4 regions of the Shewanella sp. 1180_01 genome follow, and region 4 is predicted to be linked to each of the others. Evidence: predicted binding sites of a transcription regulator. Region 4 holds the regulator's gene; each other region holds the start of a gene.
The links. The regulator sigma-54, encoded in region 4, starts transcription at its own class of promoters, with help from an activator protein. The targets are predictions, from matches to a motif close to GTTGGCACGNNNNTNGNNT.
Positions count from the first base shown of each region.

Region 1 (2,208 bases), on a different contig from region 4:
TTGGCAGCCAACTTTTCAGGGTCAATTTTATAGCGGCCTTCGGCGATAGCCTGTTTAATTTCGGCCACTTTCTTTTGATCAACTTCAGGAAGGCTCGCCATTTTAGTCTGAGCTCCTTGAAGTTGTTGCGCTTGCGCTGTAATCACCACTGAGTCGCTTCTTTGTGGTGTTGTCGATTTTGTGGCAACTTGAGCAGATTGATCGCTGCTAGTTTTAGTTGCACCTGAACGAACTTGTGTGGTCGTTGCAGTGTTGAGTTTGCTAATATCAATTGCCATTTTCGGCTCCAGCGTCGTGTGTACGGGATTTCTTAACTGGGGTATCGGCAGCTTATAAAAAAGCTTTAGATTATTTTACATTCTTACTTCAACTTCGCCAATGCCCGTGACTATAGCATCTAGTTCTTTGTTTGAACTGCTATTTTTGACTCTGATCCGATCGCCTTTATTGCCATCTTGTAGGGCTTCGCCCGCAGTTTTAAGTTCGAATGAGTTAGAACGAACATAAATAGATACCGAGTCGTTTTTACACACGAAGCATAAGTTATTGCTCAATATAGGATTATCCTTCGAGACGCGTCGTTTGACTCGCACACCAGCTAATTTACTTGGGTCATCAAATTCAGCGCCTCGTAAACTATTTTGCTCAATGTAACGGATTTCAACTTGGCTAGGGGAGATGAGTTCGCCAGGCGCTAAGGTTTCAGTTGTGACAACAACGGGGAATAAAATATCCACTCTAACCGAGATATAAATTTGCCAAGGGTAAGCGAGCTCTTGAGTATCACAGCTGACTTTTAGGGTGTTATTACGGCTAATTTCCCTGTCACTAGCCAATTCAACCTTAATCGGCGACGAGCATTGTGACGGCAGCATTCTTGCGTCAACTATTTGCGGCGAAATATCGACTTTGGCATTCGCTGGCACGGATATCTTTTCTGAAATAAGCGCTTTAGCTAATTCTGAGATGGCCGATACGGTGGGAACAATAGGCTCTGCACTCGCAAAAGCGGGCATGAAGAGGGCGAAAACACTAAAAAAACAGACTAAATTTACTTTCATAATGAAGAGACTAGCTTGTAACGCCAGAATGCACCTATACTTTTATCAAGTTCGAAGCTGACCACTGTAATAATAATTTGCATCACTGTCAGAAGATTGACTCAGTTTCGACTATGTTTATCGATAGATAAGACGTAAGCAATTAATATGCCTATACTCAAACGAGTCATAGGGCCGTACATAAACAGAACAACAAGGCAGAGTTATGTCGAGTATTCTTGATTCAGTCAACAAACGAACCCAGCTCGTTGGTCAAAACCGTTTAGAATTGCTGCTTTTTAAATTAAACGGTCGTCAACGGTTTGGGATTAACGTGTTTAAGGTGAAAGAAGTACTGCAGTGCCCGCCACTGACAACTTTGCCTAAACTTAATCCTTATGTTAAAGGTGTCGCGCATATTCGCGGTACGACTATTTCAGTTATTGATCTGAGTGCGGCAACAGGTGGTAGACCTTTAGCGAGTACTGAAAACTGTTTCATCATTATTTCTGAATATAACCGTAGCGTTCAAGGTTTCTTGGTCAGTTCTGTTGAGCGGATTATCAACATGAATTGGGAAGCGATTATGCCTCCGCCGCAAGGTGCCGGTCGTTATTCTTATCTGACGGCTGTAACTGAGATAGAAGGTGAATTGGTTGAAATTCTCGACGTAGAAAAAATCTTAGATGAGATTTCACCGGTTAAAACCGCTATCAGTGAAGAAGCCAATGAAAAACTGACCCTCGACAGAACACAGCATTACCATATTATGGTTATCGATGATTCTGCCGTGGCGCGTAAGCAAATTATTCGTTCACTCGAGTCATTGAACTTACAAATTGATACCGCAAAAGATGGTCGAGAAGCATTAGATAAGCTTAAAGAAATCGCCAAAGAAATGGACAATGTTGCCGATGAAATCCCTCTCATTATCTCAGACATTGAGATGCCTGAAATGGATGGTTATACCCTGACCGCTGAGATTCGAGACGATCCTAAGCTCAAGCATATTAAAGTGGTACTGCACACGTCGTTAAGTGGTGTATTCAATCAGGCAATGGTTCAAAAAGTGGGGGCCAATGACTTTATCGCTAAGTTTAATCCCGACGAACTGGCTGCTGCCGTGAATAAACACTTAAGTTTGTAAGTGCAGTAGTTAGTACCTAGA
Region 1 covers NZ_VXCT01000024.1:17,688-19,895, forward strand. Annotated here, with positions in the region: gene flgM (flagellar biosynthesis anti-sigma factor FlgM) at 1-278, opposite strand, end outside; gene flgA (flagellar basal body P-ring formation chaperone FlgA) at 354-1,061, opposite strand; gene FW758_RS13485 (chemotaxis protein CheV) at 1,267-2,187, shown strand.
Region 1: flgA (flagellar basal body P-ring formation chaperone FlgA) is a predicted target of sigma-54. The motif match lies at 1,198-1,216, and genes of this name have one in related genera.

Region 2 (2,208 bases), on a different contig from region 4:
GCGCAGCGGGAAATTGCTTTGGCTGTGGGTGAGCCGCCTGCCACCAAAGGCTATCCGCCTTCAGTGTTTGCCAAGCTGCCGCGTTTAGTTGAGCGCGCCGGCAACGGTGGCCCAGGTCAAGGTTCAATTACGGCATTTTATACTGTGTTGACGGAAGGGGACGATCAACAGGATCCCATTGCCGATGCATCGCGGGCGATCCTAGATGGTCACATAGTCTTGTCACGTTCGCTTGCGGACTCTGGGCATTATCCCGCCATTGATATTGAAGCTTCTATTAGCCGAGTCGCGCCTATGGTGATCTCCAATGAACATTTGGAAGCGATGCGCCGCGTGAAACAAACTTATTCCTTGTATCAGCAAAATCGGGATTTGATTTCAATTGGCGCTTATGCTCAAGGAAGCGATCCTCGAATCGATAATGCGATACGATTACAGCCGGCGATGAATGCTTTTTTACGCCAAACCATGCGTGATGCATTCAGTTTTACCGATAGCCAAGTCATGCTCGGGCAACTTGCCGCTCAGTGCAAATAATGGCGTCATCGAATTAATCGAGGTCTAGTATGGCTAACGCCGATCCCTTGTTGTTAGTGTTAAAGCTCGCCAATGATGCCGAAGAACAAGCGGCGTTACTGTTAAAATCGGCGCAATTAGAGTGCCAAAAGCGGCTGAATCAACTCAGTGCACTGAATAACTATCGCTTAGAATACATGAAGCAAATGCAATCCCAGCAAGGCCAAGCCATTAGTGCCAGTCACTATCATCAGTTTCATCGCTTTATTCGTCAGATTGATGACGCTATTACTCAGCAAAATCGCGTTGTGGCCGACGGTGAAAAACAAAAAGAATATCGACAACAGCATTGGTTGGAAAAACAGAAAAAACGTAAGGCAGTGGAATTACTCTTAGCGAGTAAAGAGAAGAAGCGCCAAGTTGTTGAACAAAAACGAGAGCAGAAAATGACCGATGAATTTGCTTCTCAGCAGTTTTATCGCCGTCATCAGCGTTAGTGTAATGGTGCGTTAAATGATCGGTATCTTTGCCATTCACTAACTCGTATGAGTTCAGTTTTCTGTTGCCGCTTATGGTGCAGAACATTTGTTCGACTTCTTTCCCTGAGTTTTATTCTTTTCAATATGCCGCAGTAAAAACTGAAGTTTTGGCATCTTATTTGCTTTAATTTAGTCCATGACCCTGCAACCGCAGTGTTTAATTGACGTTTCTACCTAGCCATTTTCTTTTTCTGCTGGGTGATGTTTGGGAGCACTTATGCAACAAATGACCAACATCCTGTTGAGTAAAACAGGCAACTCTGCGGCCAATTCCGCTAAGACATCTTCCCAAGAGTCTAATAATGAAGACTTTTCATCTACACTTGCGTCAGTCTCCGCTAGCTCATTTTCTATTTCCGCGCCTAAAAAGGCTGCAGCGAATACTGACGATAAAGTGCAAATCGCCTCTACTGATAAAGTAAAAGATAAAGACATATCAACGGATGACGCTGACGTAAATCTCATCTTCGCCCAAATAAGCATGGCAAATGACATGAAGAAAATGGCATCAGAGGGAGAGAGTTTGCCGTCTGACTTTTCCCAAGGGGAAAATAATGAGTCTGGTGACCCTTTATTGAAAAGTGATGCATTCAGTACCGTTGAGCTGTCGGGTGTACAAGCTTCAATGAAAGCGATAAACACTGAGCTTCCTATTGTCGACATCTCAGGCTCAGCGCAAGGTAAGGCTGATATTTTAACGTCAAGTGAAGTTAACCTGGCAACTGAGAAAAGTAATAGCAAGTCCTCAAACGGCGATCTATTAAGTATCCAAAAGGTATTGGACACTGATACTTCTTTTTCCTCTGAACTCAAAAAGCTAACTGGCCAACTTCAACTAGATACAGGGGCTTTAAATGAGACTGATGCCACTAATAAAGTATCTGCTGATAAAGAATCGGTAGAGATAATGCAAAAAAATACTCTAGTAGCCTCCAGTGGAACATCAGCAGAGATATTACCCGTTGAAGCAATCCAGGGTAAGAAAGTATTACTTGATGACACTTTAGATGCATTGAAGTCACAGTTATCTACGGATAAAAGCGTTGAATCTCATTCTGCATTTTTAAAGGGACAAGTCATTCCGCCGAACAGTAAAACATCTGAAAATTTGGATTTATCTGAATTTGTAGATACAGCAGAGACCGCGGCAAAG
Region 2 covers NZ_VXCT01000024.1:45,960-48,167, forward strand. Annotated here, with positions in the region: gene fliI (flagellar protein export ATPase FliI) at 1-537, shown strand, start outside; gene fliJ (flagellar export protein FliJ) at 567-1,013, shown strand; gene FW758_RS13625 (flagellar hook-length control protein FliK) at 1,273-2,208, shown strand, end outside.
Region 2: FW758_RS13625 (flagellar hook-length control protein FliK) is a predicted target of sigma-54. The motif match lies at 1,162-1,180, and genes of this name have one in related genera.

Region 3 (2,208 bases), on a different contig from region 4:
ACCTTTTATGGCGAGCTTGAGGGCCGTAGCCAAGGGGAAATGCTCAGTGCAATGACGTCAGTCAAAGGCTCGGCTGGCTATGTAGCGATTGAGCAAGTGGTTGGCAAGGTGTGTGGTAAGCAGGGGAGTTTCGTGCTGCAACATTTTGGCATTATGACCGATGGACAAAACCGTTTGATCTTAGAAGTGGTTCCCCATTCCGGTGCGGGCGAGTTGCAGGGCTTAACGGGCACTATGGCCATCAGTATCGAAAATGGTCAGCATTTTTATGAGTTCCAGTTTGGCTTTGAAGCCAGCGCTGAGCCCGCATTTTAACGCGACTTCAGGCATGATTGTTTTAGGCATGATTGTTTCTGAAAATATAGTTTCAGGCACTATCGCTTAAGATGTTATCGCTTAAGGTACTATCGCTTCCAGCATTAGCCTGATGTCGTTCAATTTTCCTACCTTGATTTCGTTTTCTCAAACCTAGTCTTATCTACGTGGCCTAGAAAACCTTGCTTGATTGAGTGAAATAATGGACATAAAAAAACCAGCCTAGGCTGGTTTTTTGTTATTACTCTTTCTTATCAATCGAGTTCAAAAGTTGAGGCAAGATTAACGCCTGGTACTTAACTCTGACTGTTAAAGTGCTACTACTGTTAAAGCGCTACTTTTGAAAGCTAGTTTCAGAAAGTGCAGCTTTAGCTTGCGTTAAGAGGCTTTTTTAACGACTTTGATTTTATCGACAACTTTTTTCACATCGTCGGTATTCTCGGCAATTTTCAGCGCTAACTGACGTTCGGCATCGCTAGCAACTTCACCTTTTAAGGTGACGATACCATTAGCGACATCCACATTAATCTGAGTGCCGGAAACATCGGTTGAAAACAGTAAACGGGTTTTGACGACTGTGGCAACCTTAGAATCGGTCAAAGTAGCAACAACTTCACTGGTGCCTTCTTTCTCATTCATCACAATGAGTTGATTATCGACATCTTTTACGCCGTCTAAACTTTTGATCAGTTCAGTGGCAAGGGCTTTATCGACACTGCTTTCCACTTTACCCGTTAACGTCACGTTTCCCTCTTTGACATCCGTTATAATGTCAAAGGAATTGAGATTGGTATTGAGCAGTAAAGTAGTTTCAGCTTTACCATCGATCCACGCATCCTTAGCCCCGTCCTTCCAATCTTGAGCTGCTGCGACATTTAAACTGATTGAACCGACAAGTAAGGTCGCTAGTACTGATGCTGTTGTGGTTTTCATAATCATATCCTCCGTTGTTTTCTCGATGTTATATATTGCGTGAATCGTGCCAACATTGTTAAGTGGTTGATTTTAAGGTGTTTTATTGATATTTTTGATGTTTTAATGGAAGGGTTGTTTTGCTTAAGTCGGTCTTTTTTACCGACAAAATGTAATTTTTTCTGGCAAGCGAAGTCATCTTTAAAGCATAAAAAACCGCACGAATGTGTGCGGAATAGTGTGTGGAGTCGCGCGGTGCGTTAAAGCTGGATATTGCCAGGTAAAGAGGCTCATACCGATGCGCACTAATGCAAACTGATGTAAACAGGTGTAAACAGGTGTAAAGGATTAACCGGGATTGAGCGAACTCATACCATCGCAACTGATTTGCAGCCAAGCGGCGCCTTCTGCGAGCTGATTGGCAAGTTGTGGCTGATGTGCTTGCCTTACTGCTTGCTTCATCTGGGTTAACACTTGCTGCTCTATAACGACAAGTGCGGCCATCGCCTGCGATATATGGCACTGATGCAGCAACTTTGTCGCTTGAGTGTAAGTGACAGGTATCGTATGACTCAGGCCATGAAGCGGCTCGCTAGACAAAGGGCGCAGCTGCTCAAATCGCCTCAACATTCGCTGGTGGATATTCGCTTTAGTCGAAAAAATTCGCTTAAGGTTATAGTCTTCGACGTACGTCATCGCTTGGTTGTAAAATGTTAGCCCCTCTTGATTGAGCTTTATTATTTCATCAATCAAACTGATATCGGCGCGGATATCAGTCTGATGTTGCACAACATTAGACTTCATTATGGGCCTCCTAATGCCAGTGTTCGGCACAGTCCTGTTTAACGGTTTGCATTAACTAATTGCGTTTCGTTCAGCTACCATGCATATTTTGTTCTCATTTTTAATGGTATGTTAACAGACTGATTTTTAGACTGATATTCTCGGTTCATTACGCCATCCTCTTGGAATATCGGCAAC
Region 3 covers NZ_VXCT01000001.1:224,573-226,780, forward strand. Annotated here, with positions in the region: gene FW758_RS01055 (DUF3224 domain-containing protein) at 1-315, shown strand, start outside; gene FW758_RS01060 (BON domain-containing protein) at 694-1,248, opposite strand; gene FW758_RS01065 (glutamyl-tRNA reductase) at 1,576-2,031, opposite strand.
Region 3: FW758_RS01060 (BON domain-containing protein) is a predicted target of sigma-54. The motif match lies at 1,284-1,302, and genes of this name have one in related genera.

Region 4 (2,208 bases):
TCTGAAGTAGCAAAAACTTCACCACCGATAAGATTTATTCTCGCTTCGGCAATCTGTTGCATTTTCTCGACATTGAGCACAACGTGCACATTATTGATCTGTTCGAAATGGCGTTCAAGTTTTGAAAACTTTTCTTCTACATATGCGCGTAACGATTCGGTAATTTCGACATGGTGTCCACTCAGGTTTATTTGCATAGAAACGTCCTCCGATATCCACTGTAGGTTATAAACTTTTACGCTGATTAGAAGGCGGAATGAGCATAGCCTCTCGGTACTTCGCAATGGTTCTGCGGGCTACGTTGATCCCTTGTTCTGCCAGAAGCTGTGCCATCTTACTGTCGCTTAATGGTTTTTTCTGGTTTTCCGCTGCAACCAGTTTCTTAATGAAGGCTCTGATTGCTGTGGATGAGCACTCCCCACCATCGTCAGTACCGACGTGGCTAGAGAAGAAGTATTTTAGTTCAAAAAGTCCCTTAGGGGTATGCATGTATTTCTGTGTCGTCACCCGTGAGATGGTCGACTCATGCATTTCTACCGCTTCGGCAATATCGTTAAGCACCATAGGTTTCATGGCTTCTTCACCGTATTCAAAGAAACCTTGCTGATATTGGACGATACAGTTCGCCACCTTCAACAGGGTATCATTACGGCTCTCTAAACTCTTGATAAACCATTTAGCCTCTTGCAGATGACCACGAATAAATTGGCTATCGGCTTGGCTTTTAGTGCTGCGCGCCATCGAGGCATAATGTTGGTTTACATTGATTTTTGGCATGCAGTCAGGATTCAGCTCAACCACCCAGCGGCCATTTTTCTTCGACACTGACACATCTGGGATGACGTATTCGTCATCGTTGGGCGTAATCAATAAACCTGGGCGGGGATTGAGGGTTTGGATAAGCGCGATGCCGTCTCTTAATTCATCCTCTTTTAATTTAGTCTTACGCATCAACAATCTAAAATCGCGGGCGGCGATCAGATCTAAATGATCTTTGATCAGCATGCGGGCGTTTTCTAGGTTGGGCGTGTCAGCGGCGAAATGCGACAGTTGGATCAACAGGCACTCGCTTAAATCGCGGGCGGCAACACCAATGGGATCAAAGTGTTGAATGCGCTTGAGTACAGCTTCGACTTCGTCGAGCTCAACCTCAGAATTGCCCATGGCTTCGAGGATTTCGTCAGTGCTTTGGGTGAGATAGCCTTGATCGTCGATGGCATCAATAATGGCGGTGGCAATGGCTAAATCGGTTTCAGAAAACGGTGTGAGGTTTTTTTGCCATTCTAAGTGTTCATACAAGCCTTCACTGGTCTCACCTTGGAAGGGCATATCGTCTTCACGACTGCCGCCGGGGCCAGAATTAGGAGAGGCGGTGAACACTTCATCCCATGTGGTGTCCATGGGGAGTTCGTCGGGCATGGACTCTTTCGTGAGCGACTCTGCCGTGTCTATGGTGGAGCTGTCTTTTTCTGGCGGCAGGGTGCTAGATTCACTGAAATCCGTATCGGATAGCGTTTGGTTTACAGGGTCTTTAGTGGCGTCGAATTGATCCTCTTCCAGCTCGAGAAGGGGATTAGAATCTAAGGCTTGCTGGATCTCTTGCTGCAGTTCTAATGACGACAGTTGCAACAGACGTATGGCCTGTTGTAATTGTGGCGTCATGGTTAACTGTTGACCCAGTTTGAGCTGGAGTGACGCTTTCATGTTACCGCTGATCCCTACGTTATTATTGTTGGATGAGGCCGCTTGTTATCATCTTGAGTGGAGTCCAATGGTGGCATAAATTGCCTACATTGGCTCCGCTTGATTAACTATAGCCTGAATTGTTCACCTAAGTACACAGCCCTAACTTGCTGATTGTCTAAGATCTCTGCGGGTGTTCCTTCGGCAATCAAGTTTCCGTGACTCACGATATAGGCATGTTCACACACATCTAATGTCTCACGGACATTGTGGTCTGTGATCAACACGCCAAGGCCACGACTTTTGAGCTGTTCGATAATCTTTTTAATGTCGATAACCGAAATCGGATCGACACCAGCAAAGGGTTCATCGAGCAAAATGAACTTAGGATTTGCTGCTAACGCCCGCGCAATTTCGACACGGCGACGTTCACCGCCCGACAATGACATGCCTTGGCTGTCACGGATGTGGGTGATGTGGAACTCTTCAAGCAGATGCTCTAGCTCTTCTTCCCTTTGCTCTTTT
Region 4 covers NZ_VXCT01000022.1:25,976-28,183, forward strand. Annotated here, with positions in the region: gene hpf (ribosome hibernation promoting factor) at 1-197, opposite strand, end outside; gene FW758_RS12815 (RNA polymerase factor sigma-54) at 226-1,704, opposite strand; gene lptB (LPS export ABC transporter ATP-binding protein) at 1,812-2,208, opposite strand, start outside.